Regions from separate parts of the Pseudoalteromonas sp. PPB1 genome, predicted to be linked through region 1. Evidence: riboswitches for the same ligand, from Rfam matches in the RefSeq annotation. Region 1 holds a riboswitch; the other holds the start of a gene.
What was found. Region 1 has a riboswitch for lysine ahead of dapA (4-hydroxy-tetrahydrodipicolinate synthase). Riboswitches for the same ligand answer to the same signal wherever they lie in the genome.
Positions count from the first base shown of each region.

Region 2: another riboswitch for lysine. It lies ahead of lysC (lysine-sensitive aspartokinase 3); the one in region 1 lies ahead of dapA (4-hydroxy-tetrahydrodipicolinate synthase).

Region 1 covers NZ_JACEQV010000008.1:60,798-67,384, forward strand. Annotated here, with positions in the region: gene IY568_RS10025 (succinylglutamate desuccinylase/aspartoacylase family protein) at 1-804, opposite strand, end outside; gene IY568_RS10030 (PLP-dependent decarboxylase) at 807-2,012, opposite strand; gene IY568_RS10035 (2,3,4,5-tetrahydropyridine-2,6-dicarboxylate N-succinyltransferase) at 2,012-2,752, opposite strand; gene dapA (4-hydroxy-tetrahydrodipicolinate synthase) at 2,763-3,659, opposite strand; lysine riboswitch at 3,773-3,949, opposite strand; gene IY568_RS10045 (response regulator) at 4,124-5,878, shown strand; gene IY568_RS10050 (hypothetical protein) at 5,862-6,263, opposite strand; gene IY568_RS10055 (hypothetical protein) at 6,269-6,475, opposite strand; gene IY568_RS10060 (TraB/GumN family protein) at 6,573-6,587, opposite strand, start outside.
Region 2 covers NZ_JACEQV010000007.1:142,316-148,902, reverse strand. Annotated here, with positions in the region: partial or broken gene IY568_RS09355 (sodium-dependent transporter) at 1-611, opposite strand, end outside; gene IY568_RS09350 (DUF924 family protein) at 794-1,324, opposite strand; gene lysC (lysine-sensitive aspartokinase 3) at 1,415-2,761, opposite strand; lysine riboswitch at 2,846-3,019, opposite strand; gene nhaD (sodium:proton antiporter NhaD) at 3,137-4,384, opposite strand; gene IY568_RS09335 (hypothetical protein) at 4,542-5,798, shown strand; gene IY568_RS09330 (condensin complex protein MksE) at 5,807-6,358, shown strand; gene IY568_RS09325 (ATPase) at 6,355-6,587, shown strand, end outside.

The sequences.
Region 1 (6,587 bases):
GTGTGTCAGGTAGCTGAGGATGCTGTTGGCATCATGCACGGCTTCATCCAGATCAATTTTTTCCTGTGAACCTAATTCGACCGTGAAGGCTTCAACGGGCACGGCTAAGTCTCGGCCTTGTGCCTTTAAGGCTGTGCTGAGTTGCCACCAAGGGCAGAAACTGGCTTCATCCATCGCACCGTCAAATTCATTGGGGATCAGCAGCACATGAGGAATGTCAAAATAGCGCGCGCTGTCTGTAGCGTATTCTGGGCAATATAAGTGTTTCGCCGAGATAGGGCCAGTATGCAGGTCCAGTACAATATCAGCCTGATGTGCCAGCTTCTGCAATGTGAGTGCAATGCGCTTGCCAGTTGTTAATGTATGTGCTGGCGCATCAAGCAACGCATCGGTTGCCTGACACAGCTGTTCGCGGAAGGCAGCGATAAGTGCCGCATCGGAAGCTTCACCGTGCTCAGCAAGGCAGCGCTGTACCTGATCACTGTGGTCATGGTACATGCGATTCCAGTTCATGCCGGTAATGGGATCAAATCGTCCCAGCGTAAACTCCCCCGATTTTTGATTACAGCCGATCGGGTTGGCATAGGGCACCAGAGTGATGTCACCCGCCAGAGTGAGGTGCTTTAATTGTTCAAGCAGTGCATAAATCACTGCATTGCCTTGTACCTCCGCGCCGTGCATATTGGCCTGAATGTAGACGCTCGGACCTGTGCCATTACCTTGCAAACGGTAGACCGGGATAGTCAAAGGCAGGCCATTGGCGATTTCACCAACCTGAATATGTTGCTGTGTGATAGTGTTCATAGTTACCTCAGATAATAGTCGGCGGTTTCGCTGTGACGAATACAGTACAATTGGCCCTGAGTGAAAACGTACTCTGCGGGCAGCTCATGACACAGAAAGTACGGCATACTTTCTGTGAAGCCATAGGCACCACACTGGTCAAATACCAGCCAGTCGCCATAGTCGAGATCGTCAGGCAAGCTATGCGAACCAAGGTGATCTAGGGCTGTACATAATGGGCCATGTAAATGATATTGGCGCTGAGCAGTATCAGATGCACGCAGTGCCTGCACCGGAAAAGCCTGACTGGTCACGGCCGGTCGCAATAGGTGGTTGATGCCACCTGCAAGGATGAGCTGATGTTCGTCGTAATTGCATTTTTGTTCCACCACCGGGTTAAGGTAGTAGCCACACTGCGCCACGGCGTAGCGACCCAGCTCCATCCATAATTCCTGCACGCCTGCTTCGGCTTTAATTTTGGCCAGACTAGCGATGACTTGATCCCAATCGAGTGCCTGCTGGCCTGACTCGTAAGGCACCCCTAATCCGCCACCCAGATCTAAGATCCTCAGGGTCATACCCAGCTGCTGGCTCAGCTCAGTCAGTGGGGGCACCATTTGTTGCCACAGGCTGGCCAGCTTGGTGGCGTCGAGCATGTTACCCCATTGAAAAATATGCAGACCTGCAAAATCCAGTGCAGGGTAGTCACGTAAAGTCAGTTGCTGCCATTGGTCACAGCCGAGCCCAAATGGGGTCAGGCTGTCGCCGCCAAGTGGATTTTTGTCTCCTGCTGGCCAGCGCAGCTGCACGCGAAGTAGCACAGTTAGCGTCAGCTGATGCTGCTGTGCTGCGTCGTTCAGCCAGCGCACCTGATTCAGGCTTTCAGCAACAAAGGTGGTGACACCAGCATCGAGAAAATGCTGGATCTGGGCCGGGGACTTGGCCGGCCCGGTGTTGAGTACGCGTTCGGCCGCAATGTCCTGGGCCAATACCTGTGTGAGCTCTCCCCGGCTGGCAACGTCAAAGTTGAAGCCGGCTGTGTCCAGTGTTTTGAGGACACGGGATAACGGATTGGCTTTAACGGCATACCAGAGCTTGACCACGTTTTGGGTGGTCAGGTGATTAACATGTGCGCTCAGTGCATCCAGGTCGTAGACGAAAAATGGGATGTCCAGATCAGGGCACAGTGCAGTCAGTTGCTCACGCAGTGGCGTACTCAGTGTGGTCATTAGCGTAGTACCTCTTCGAGTTCTAACGACGCATCACTCTGTTCGTCACGGTATTTCACAATCAGTGCACAGGACATGCTCAGCCCCTGTGCTTTGGCCCAGTCACTGGATGCTGGACGCGACCCCGGAATCACAATGGCAAAAGGCGGAATGGCTTCCCCTTTTTCCAGGGTCCGCTCATTCACACAGTCATACACTGGAATGCTGGCAGACAGGCGAACACCCGGTGCCAGCACTGCACCGCGTTTTACGACTACGCCTTCAACCAGCACACAGCCTGCACCAATGAACGCATCGTCTTCAACAACGACCGGGCTGGCACCGACTGGCTCTAATACGCCGCCAATCTGAACAGCAGCACTTAGATGCACATTTTTACCAATCTGGGCGCAAGAACCAACCAGTGCATGGCTGTCGACCATAGTACCGGTATCGATATATGCGCCAATGTTGACATAGGCTGGTGGCATAATGATAGTGCCAGAAGCAACATAAGCACCACGACGTACGCTGCTGCCTCCGGGCACCATACGGACGGCATCTTCGGCGGCAAAACCACGGGGAGCCAGATTGTCTTTGTCTACAAAACCACCCGGGTATTCGGTATTTTGACCGGCACGGAAAGCAGCCAGAATACCTTCTTTGACTTCGACATTGGCGTGCCAGTTGCCGTGTTCGTCTTGGTTTGCAGCACGTTGTGAACCATTTTCTAAATTATCTAATAGTGTTGACCAGGTCATAGGGAGCCTCTTAATTCCAGGATAAAATCTGTTCGTTCGCAGCATTCAGTGCCGCATGATTGGTTAATTCCAGATGTGTGAGTGGTGGCCTCAGATGGGGCGTCGTCAGCGTGCCCTGTAAATGCATCAGTGTCTTTACCGGGATAGGGTTGGCAACGGCAAACAGGCTGCTGATGGCATCGGCCCAGGTGGTGAATAGGTTAGGGCTGGTGCCACTGAGCGCACGGCGGACAAATTCGGCAGTTTGGCTGGGCCAGGCATTCGATGCCACAGACACCAATCCGGCTGCGCCTGCCTGTGCAAAGTAAGGCAGCAATGCATCATCACCGCTGTATATCGCCAGGCTGGGTAAGGCGCGACGAAACGCTTCAAACGTGGCTATATCACCACTGGCTTCTTTGAGCGCCCACAGGTTGTCATGATGTGCCAGATTCGTTAGCACTTCAGGTGCAATGGCAACGGCGCTACGTCCTGGTACGTTGTAGATCATGCAGGGGACGTTTGCTGCACTGAGTAGCGTATCAAACCAATGGGTCTGACCAACAACACCGGGTTTGGCGTATAATGGGGAGCCGAGCAACAGCGCGTCGATCTTTTGGGTATTACAAAACTCGACCCACTCCAGCTGAGCAGCCAGATTGATGCCGCCGACGGCAACCATAATAGGTACCTGAGGCGCAAGTGCACAGACAAACTCAACGATTTTTTTCTGCTCGGGCAGAGTCAGGGCCAGGCCTTCTCCGGTACTGCCAAGCAGTAAAATACCATTGTTAGCCTCAACTTGCTGAGCAACGAGTTGCTGTAAACTGTGATAATCGACCTGATCGCACGCGTCAAAAGGCGTGACAAGGGCCGTCCATAACGGGTAGTCAGATAACTGATCAGATAACTGAATGTGTGATTTCATCTCTACCGAACTTCTTGCTGGTCCGGTAGTCAGGAAAGTGTCCTACTCCGAACCGTTTAAAATTCGAAGAGCAATGGACTTAAAAAGAATAGGCTGCTGGCCATATTGTTTCTAAGACCAGAAGCTCTCCACCAAATGTGTTGGTGACAGTCGCTGGGATTCAACCCAGTCGCCCGAAGCAGTACGCAAGCAAAGCGCAGTGCTTCTCGGCGTTAATTCCCCTCTTTGAGTTTCACGGGAGTTTGCTCTCCTCCACTCAAATACCTGAATAACGCACCTCTTCCAGCCCTAAGACGTCCACACTTTTTAGATGCATGGCCGTCTGGATAAAATAGGGTACGGGTGCATTGAAACATTTTGGCCGTCTGGGTGTCAAGTCACTCTCAGCAAAAGTTTGAAATTTAATCTAAACTGGGAAAGAGTCTGGCGCCTGGATGATCTGGTTGGTTTTTGGGAGGGATAATTTGGACAATCTGGTTACACGCTATCGCCTGAAGTACCTGGTCGCGCTGGTGATCATGTTGCTGGTGTTGACGATGACGACGGGCCTGACCTTGTATCTGCTGGAGCAGCAAAAGCAGGTTGCCAGAGTGATCAATGTTGCAGGTATGCAGCGCATGTTGTCGCAAAAGGCGGCATTGCATCTGGAGTATGTCATCATCATGCGCGAACACAATGTGACGGCAGATCGTCAGGCACTGAACAATGCGCTGCAGCTTATGCAAGCGAACCATGATTTTTTGCTCCTGCGCGATGGCGAGCAATACAAGCACCTGAATGCAGAGCTTTATCAATGGTATTTTGCGCAGCCGGGTGATTTGGACAAGCAACTAAGACAATATGTGGCGTTGTTGTCCGGGGTTGCCAATCAGCCTAATTTGGATCAGATCCAGGAGATCCATACCCGCTCTCAACTGTTGTTGCAGGACTTAGATCATGCGGTGTTGTTGTTTGAGCAGTTCACCAATGAAAAGCTTGAGAAACTGAGAAACCTGCAGCTGCTAATGTGGTTACTGGGGTTGGCTTTGCTGCTCGCTGAGATTAAGTGGATATTCTTCCCCATGGAACGCAGTATCACCAGCGCGATAGACCGCTTGCAGCAAACACGTCTCAAAGCAGAACATGCTAATCAAAGTCGCGCCATGTTTCTGGCCCGTGCCAGTCATGAATTGCGGACACCCTTGCAGGCCGTGCTGGGGTATCTGCATTTGTATCAGGAATCACAGCGTGACAGCTACCTTGCCCAAGCGAATAAAGCGGCCCAGCAACTGAAGGCGCTGATCGCGTCTGTGGAGGACTACAATCGCTTGTCTGACGAACAGCAACCAGAGTTAAATTGTCACCCGGCCAGGCTGACCGATACCCTGGGTCAGCCTGTTGCTACTTATCGTCTGTTGGCCAGAGAGAAAGGCCTGGATTTTAGCTATCACTTTAGTAGCCATACCGAAAAAATATTTGCCTGTGATCATGAACGCCTGAGCTGGGTCATTGGTCAGCTACTCGACAATGCTGTTAAATTCACCGAGCAGGGCACGGTGAGGCTGTCCGCCCGCGTGGAGCCAGTCAATCCGGAAGAAGATGAGTTGAACTGGCGTTTTTACTGTGAAGTAGAAGACAGTGGCCCCGGATTTAACGTGGCGCAGATCAAAGCGTCTGCATCGGGGACTAGCCCGGACGGGCACCATTATCAGGGGCTGCAACTGGGGTTAGCTCGTTGTAACTTGTTGCTGGCGATTATGTCTGGTGAGTTGACTTTTTTACCCTGTGAACCGCATGGCACAAAAGCATCGCTGAGCTTGCCGCTGAAGCGACTCCCGGAGCCGGAGCCGGTAAGCGGACTGGCCCGCCATAAAGTGTTGTTGGTGGAAGACAATCAATTGAATGCCAAAATTATTGAAAAAATGTTGGATAACATGGAGCTAACCAGTATTCATGCGAGCCATGGTGGACAGGCCATAGAGGTACTGGCGCACCAGTCTTTTGATGTGATCCTGATGGATCTGAATATGCCGATTATGGATGGTTTTAAAGCCATTAAAGAGATCCGTCAGACGCTGATGTTGTCGACGCCAATTTTGGTACTGACTGCGAATACCTCAGAGCAGGCCATTAAATCGGCCGTGCAGCTTGGCGCGACCGATTATTTGTTTAAGCCTGTTGAAAAAGGGGCGCTGGAGCGCGCCCTGCACAAAATTCTGACCCTTAGCGACGCAACTTAATGTTGCCAACACCGACTTCGATGTCCAGGCTATGCTCACCCTGGCCATGATAGCGTAAGGTTTCACCGACCATGTTGCGTTCCGTTTCTGCGTTACCCGGCAAGTCGGATAGCTTGGTTTTGCCGACTCCGGAATCGAATCGCACACGTCGGAAGTCTTTGGCGTCTGTTTCTATCGTGACATTGCCGACTCCCACTTCGACATCGGCATCATTGTTTAATCCGAGTAGTTTGACATTGCCGACATCCACTTCGACATCCAGCTCCATCGACTCAGGGACTTTTACTGTCCAGTGTTGTTTTACATATTTACTGTTGAGGTGCAGGCTAAGCTCGTTGCCTGCCCGGTGGCTTGCCAGCTGCACGTCTTCCAGTGCATCCGTCACTTTATCTATGTCATGCTCGACGGGTTCGATTCAATGGTGACCTCGATGGTTTTGCCTGAATGCGTGTGTGTTTCTAATTTACCAATCGGAAACTGGATCTCGAGCTCTGTGCTGTCGGCCAGTTCAAAGGAGTGTGTTAATGTGCGTGACTCTTTAGCCTGAGCGGTGGCACTTAGCACCAACAGTGCCGCAGTTATCAGTTTTTTTCTCATCCTGTTGTTCTTCCATTCTGTCGTATTGATATCTGTATGACGCGGGCTAAAACACAAAGGTTTAAAAGCGACGTAAAAAAGTCGCTTTATAAGTGCATCACTTGACCCGTTG
Region 2 (6,587 bases), on a different contig from region 1:
GGCACCAGATAGGCTTTGAAGCCTGCCGCAGCGCCTTCTAACGTGCCCATGTAAGCAATCAAGGCAACAAGCAACAGCAGCAATAGCGGCATTAAACGGCGAGACCAGGCCTCAATTCCGGATTTCACCCCCTGCAAAATAATCGCAGCGGTCAACAGCAGCATCAAAGGGGTAAAGATAAAGTTCCGTAAGGTTGAATCACCCGACAAAAATTGGCTGGCGGCATCCCAGCCAGCCAAACGTGCGAGCGGCTCAAGAGAATGCGCCAACATCCAGCCAGCAACAATAGAATAGAAACTGAGCATAACAATGGCACCGGCAAGACCGATGTAACCTGCAGACGCACCGATTTTAGGCTGCCTTTCCTGCCACGCCTGCTTGAGCGCTTTCACGGGGTTGGCTTGCGCCTGATGACCCAGATACAACTCCGTATACAAAGCAGGTAATGCCAGTAAGAATATGACGATAAAGTAGACCAGCAAAAACGCGCCACCACCGTGGTTCGCTGCCTGAGTGGGAAATCCCCAAATATTACCAAGTCCGACTGCCGCACCGGCTGCCGCTAACACAAAGCCCAGACGGCTTTGAAAACCTTCACGCACTTGAGCCATAATCGAATGCCAAGTTAATTATTGTTGTAGACTGGCGATTATACGCACTTGTAAACAAATTGCGAGTGTCAGTTCGGGCAAATCGGAACAGCCAACAGTGACAAGGGTTATGCCCCCAGAACAGAGCTGGCCTGTCGGCCTTAACCTGGTACAGCAAGCTCGAAAGCACAGCTCAGCAAAGCTTAAAAACTCGAACCAGGGGTTTTCAAAAAAGCCAATTCTTCAGCGCTCGACTCACGCCCTAAAATGGCATTGCGATGGGGGTAACGGCCAAACTGTTCAATGATTTTTTTATGCGCCAGCTCAAACTCATAGTTTGGTAATGATTTAAACAAGGCATCCGCCTGCTGATGTACGCTCAGACTTTCACTGTGCATGTAGGGTAAATACAAAAAGGTGCGCTGGGTTTTCTCTAGTTGCTGATCAAACCCTTTTTCAACGGCGTGCTGCGCTAAACACAAAGCCAGCGGATCGCTGGCAAACGCTGCCGGCGTGTCGCGGAACATATTGCGCGAAAACTGATCGAGTACAATGATTTCACACAGCGCGCCCACCGCAGTCTTTCGCCATTCAGCCAATTCTCCGGCCACAGCCTGCTGGTGTATGTGGGCAAACCGCGCCGTGATTTTATTGTCGAACTGTATCGACTTTTGCCACCAATCCTGTTCCTGACATTCGACAAACCAGAACTGATAAATTTCCTGATATTCCATGGACACACCTGTGAGTAATTGATTTCGGTATCAGAGCGAGTATTACCCGCTCCCGATAAAGTGTCCAGTCTGACTTACCAGTTCCCTATCTTATGCCGCTTCCAGTAATCGGCTGTGGATCGCCTGCACAACTGCATCCGATTCCGTTTGCTCAACCAAAAAGCACAGATTATGGCGACTTGCACCGTGACAGATCAGGCGAATATTAAAATCTGCCAGTACCTGCATCAGACTCGCTTCACCATGACGCAGCTGGATCTCAGAGCCTATCATAGCCACCAGTGTCAAATTGTTTTCGACACTGACCTGACAAAACTCTCCCAGCTCATCCAGGCAAGCCTGCGCCAGCTCGGGGCGTGCGGCATTTGGCGCATTGTCCAGCGTCAATGCAACGCTAATCTCAGAAGTGGTTACCAAATCAACCGAAATATTATATGCACTCAGAATGGTGAATATACGTGCCAGAAAACCACTTGCAAGTAGCATTTCCGGGCTCTTCAGTGTTAAGAGGATCTGATTCTTACGTTGTGTAACTGCACGGATCCCAGGTTCCGAGCGGTTGTTCTTTTCAATCCAGGTGCCACCAGCATGCGGGTCTTTACTTGAGCCCACAAACACTGATATTCCGCTGCGGCTGGCAGGTAATATCGTTGCAGGATGTAGCACTTTAGCACCAAAGGTTGCCATTTCTGCGGCTTCATCAAAGCTCAGCCGGGCAATTGGCTGCGCTTTTTGGCACAAACGCGGATCTGTACTGAAGATACCTACGACATCCGTCCAGATATGTACACTGCGTGCTGCAATTGCCTCAGCCAGTAGCGCCGCACTGTAATCAGATCCGCCACGTCCCAACGTGGTGGTTTGTCCCTGATTATCACTGCCTATGAACCCTTGCGTGACCACCACCTGCTCCTGCAATAAGGGGATTAAATGAGCCTCGGCGGCTTCACGTGTTGCGTCAATATCTGGCACTGCCTTACCAAACTGGCGGTCCGTTTTAAGCACCTGTCGCACATCAAATCGGCTGCAGGCGACCCCTAAATCTCTCAGTACCTGAGTAAACAGATAAGATGAAAAGCGCTCTCCAAAACTCAGCATTTCGTCACACTGCTGTGCATCCAGCGCAGGTAATTGAGCAAGTGCGTGAAAGGCATCCCGTGTTGCATTAAACCCCGCTTCCAGATCAGCATCGAGCGTTAGACATGCCAGAATACTCTGTTGAATATCCATAACAGACTGAAACAGTGCCTGGCGTGCCTCTGCGTCGACTTTTTGCTGCGTCAGGGTTACCAGGTGATTCGTCACACCGGCGCTCGCGCTCACGGCCACAACACGGACATTCGGATCATCGTGGACTATCGTGGCGCATCGCTGCATGGCTTCGAAGTTTGCAACACTGGTGCCACCAAATTTAGCAACGACATACTGGGAATTCATTTTATCTCCTTGGGATCACACTGGGTGATCAACATCAATAAGGAGAACTTGGCAATAGGATGGACTAACCATAAAGAAATGACCTCTGCCAGAAGCTCTCCACCTGAAAACGGTGACAGTCCCGAGGATTCAACCTCAAGGACCGAAAAATCACGCTGACGCAACCTGACTTTTCTCGGCGAGTACTTCCCTCACTGATGGTCACGGGTAATCGTCACCTCACATCAGCTACCTAAGCATCGCGCCTCTTCTGTTTATTTTGCCGGGGTTTAACTGAATCCTGGCAAAATAAAAGCCCGCATTTTAAGCGGGCTTGAAAAAGGTATCTTTTAGACGTCTAGGTGTCAAGCACAAAATTGTCCCTGTCACCAAAATTTAAATAAATTGCCCCATAAAATAGGCGCCCGCATAGCCCGCCGTATAGGCAATTAACAAGTACAGGCTCATTCTTAAGTAGCTAGTAAAAGTTAGTGCTTTTACTTTACTCATGGCAATGATCCCCGCGGCAGAGCCGATAATCAGCATGGAGCCACCGACACCCGTTGCATAAGTAAAAGTCAGCCACTGCTGAGGGCTCATGACAATGTCCGCCTTTAACAACGCAGCCGTCAGAGGTACGTTATCTACCGCAGCACTCATCAGGCCAACGAGGTAACTGGCATACTGAGGATCAATGAATTCATACAACTGGGTAAACATATTCAGGACACCCACCTCTTTCAGTGCCCCAACCAGCAACAATACACCGACGAAAAACAGCAAAGTGTCGTACTCTATCTCACGAATATAATCGATGATCTTTTTGTTGACGTCTTTCTTGCGCATCAGAAACTGCGCCATCAAAAACATCACCGACAGGCCACACAGGAAAGTCAGCATAGGTGGGACTTGATATTGCACGCTCAGGTACAGCGTGGTGAGTACGGTAGTCATAAAGATAACGGCAATCGTAATGTCCGTTTTCTCTATCCGACGCAGTGCTTGCTTTTCGAATACCAGTTGATCTTTCATGCCAATGGACAACAGCGTAGCCAGCAGCAACACACTGACAATCGAAGGCGCAACCAGCAGCAGGAGATCGGGAATGGTGACCTTGCCAGCCAGGAAAATCATCAGTGTCGTGACATCGCCGGTGATGAGCGATACACCGCCTGAGTTAACACTAAAGATGATCAGTGTGGCATACTTAATCAGCTTTTTTGGGTCGAGTTTGAGTGACATGACCACAGCGAGCGAGATAAGTGTCGCAGTAATGTTGTCAGAAATCGAAGAAAACAAGAAAGCAAAACCGCCAACCAGGAACATCATTTTACGTTCGCTGATCTGAGTTGGCATCACACGATGCACAATGTTTTGTATAAAACCTTTGGAATTAAGGTAAGCAACAAAGGTCATCGCAGCCATCAGGAATAACCACAATGTGGCGATTTCCAGAATGTTGTGATCGAGCCGATGTTGTATAGTTTCTGAGCTTTCGCCATGGATCGGAGAGATAAATAGGATAATCCAACATAAAGTGCCAAAAAAAAGGGTCGTTTTGGCCTTGTTTACATGGATAATATCCTCTATAACGATAAGCACAAAAGCGACCGCTATCAGGGTTAGGATAATGGGCGTGACCATATGCGTAAACAACCTGTAATTAAAAGTAAAAATTGTGAAGAGTAACGTAATCGGCGCGGAGTCTAACACTTAGCAGCACACTGTGCCATGAGTAGTTACACATTATGACAATTTTCTTACCTGATACCGTCACAAAATTGATACACACTGGAAAGCTATGATCCCAGCCAAAAAAGTATTAAATACGCTGAATGAACACTGGGGCGTCCTGGAGCTGCTTTTTAAACGCTTTAAGATGGCCGATTTCAGCCTAAAAGATGTGCAAAACATCATCAAATTGAAAAACCCAAACTGGTCAAGTGAACGTATTTATAGAGAAACCAATCGGTTACTAAACCAGGAAATAATTATTCCTCTGGCCAAATCATCGCAACTCGAAATTAACCGAGCCGTGGCCGACTTCGCTAGTTTTTTATTGCAGGAAGAACACCTTGGCCTGGCTGAAGAAATCACAGTATTAGTTAAAGATCTGCAACGACTGGGACAGCGCTTGGCCCAGGCAGGCGATGAAGGTGATCACAGTGAGCTGCGTCGTTTTAGTCGTATTATGGATGAGCGCGTGCGCAAAATCGTCAAGCTGTATCATCATAATGAAAGTGCCATCATGAACCTGGTGGAACAGGCCAAATCAGATCAAGGTAATCTGTCTTTGCAGAAACGCTATCGCGCCGTGATTGAAGCATTTGATGAATATATCGAGCCAATGCTGGAAATGGTCGATATCCACGGGCCCTTCCAAGCCTGCTTTACGACTATAGAGCATCAGATCAGTGAACAGATCGCGCAAATCGAACAACTTGGCCGTGGTGCACAGGACAAACGAATGCTCGAGCAATTGCGTACCCGGATCCTCGATATGCACCTGATCGGGCGTGAGAGCTTAGGTAAAAGTGCCGATATGCTGATGCCACTGCGCGAAGAACTCAGACGCAACACACTCATTACCCGCCAGGCGGCAAAAGTCCTGGGCTTGGTCCGTAAAAATGGCGTTGATCGTATGCTCAGCCCGGTGCAGCCCTACTTTGTCTCAGACATACAGCGTTTCAGCCTGGGTCAGCAACGTCATATGGTGGCTTATATGGCCAGCCTTAGCGAGTTCGAACACGAGGAATATCAATTGCCGGATCAGCAGGATGTGCCTGCATATCAAAGCCCCAATATTCCGGATTATTCGGACGTGCGTAAATCGTTTAAAGGGTCCGGTAAAAAGCGTACCGCCTTGCTTAGCTTTTTGAGTGATCAATATCCGGCACTGGAAGCGGATGAAATGCTGTTCCTGTACCAAAAGCTGATCAGCGATCCAGAACTCGATATCGCCCAAGACGAGCAACAACAGACAATGCAAATCGCCAATACCCGCATTCGACTTTATCCGTTCAGTGCAACGGACAAGCAATCAGATAACCAGAATTAGTACATACCATGACACACATTAATTTAGACGAACTCAGTCAGTTACAGGCGATCAATAAGAAATTGGTCAGTGGCTATCATATCAGCGAGCAGGACACGACACAGTGGCAAGAGTTGGATCAACACATAGAGTCGTATCAGGCACTGTTCAGCGCCCTTGGCCACGACCTACAACACGACAGTCGTGGCTTCTATTATCTGGCCAGCGATGAAAGCACACCTAACATGGGGAAGATCTCCCGTGCCATTGCCCTGACTGTCTTTATCCTGATCGAGCACTTTGCCAACCAAGGTAAAGACCCGCTACGTGCTTTGTTTGACGAAGTACTGGATTTAGAGCTAATGCAGACTCTGGTTCAACTTAATAAACATCTGTTTGATCAGCTTGAGATTTTCTCAGGGTCCGATCTTCGCAAAGACGTGTGCCTGCGTATGGTTCGCCTGGGCCTGGCTCGCGAAGTAGAGCAAGGTTTCTCGCTGCTGGCACCGATATATCGCTATATCGACGCGTTGATGGAAGTGAACGAAGATAACTACGACACACTTGAGGAAGAAGTATGAACAAGCTGTATGGTCTCAGTAAACTCGCCCTGCTCAACACCGCAGGCTATGCCAAGTGTGTGATCCCGCTGAATAAAAGTGCCTCTATCTGTGCCCCAAACAACACAGGTAAGAGTTCAGTGATCAATGCGCTGCAATTCCCGCTTATCAATGATTTACGCCTGACCGAGTGGGATGGTCACGACCTGGAAGAAACCCGCAAGTTCTACTTTTCAAGTGATCAGTCTTA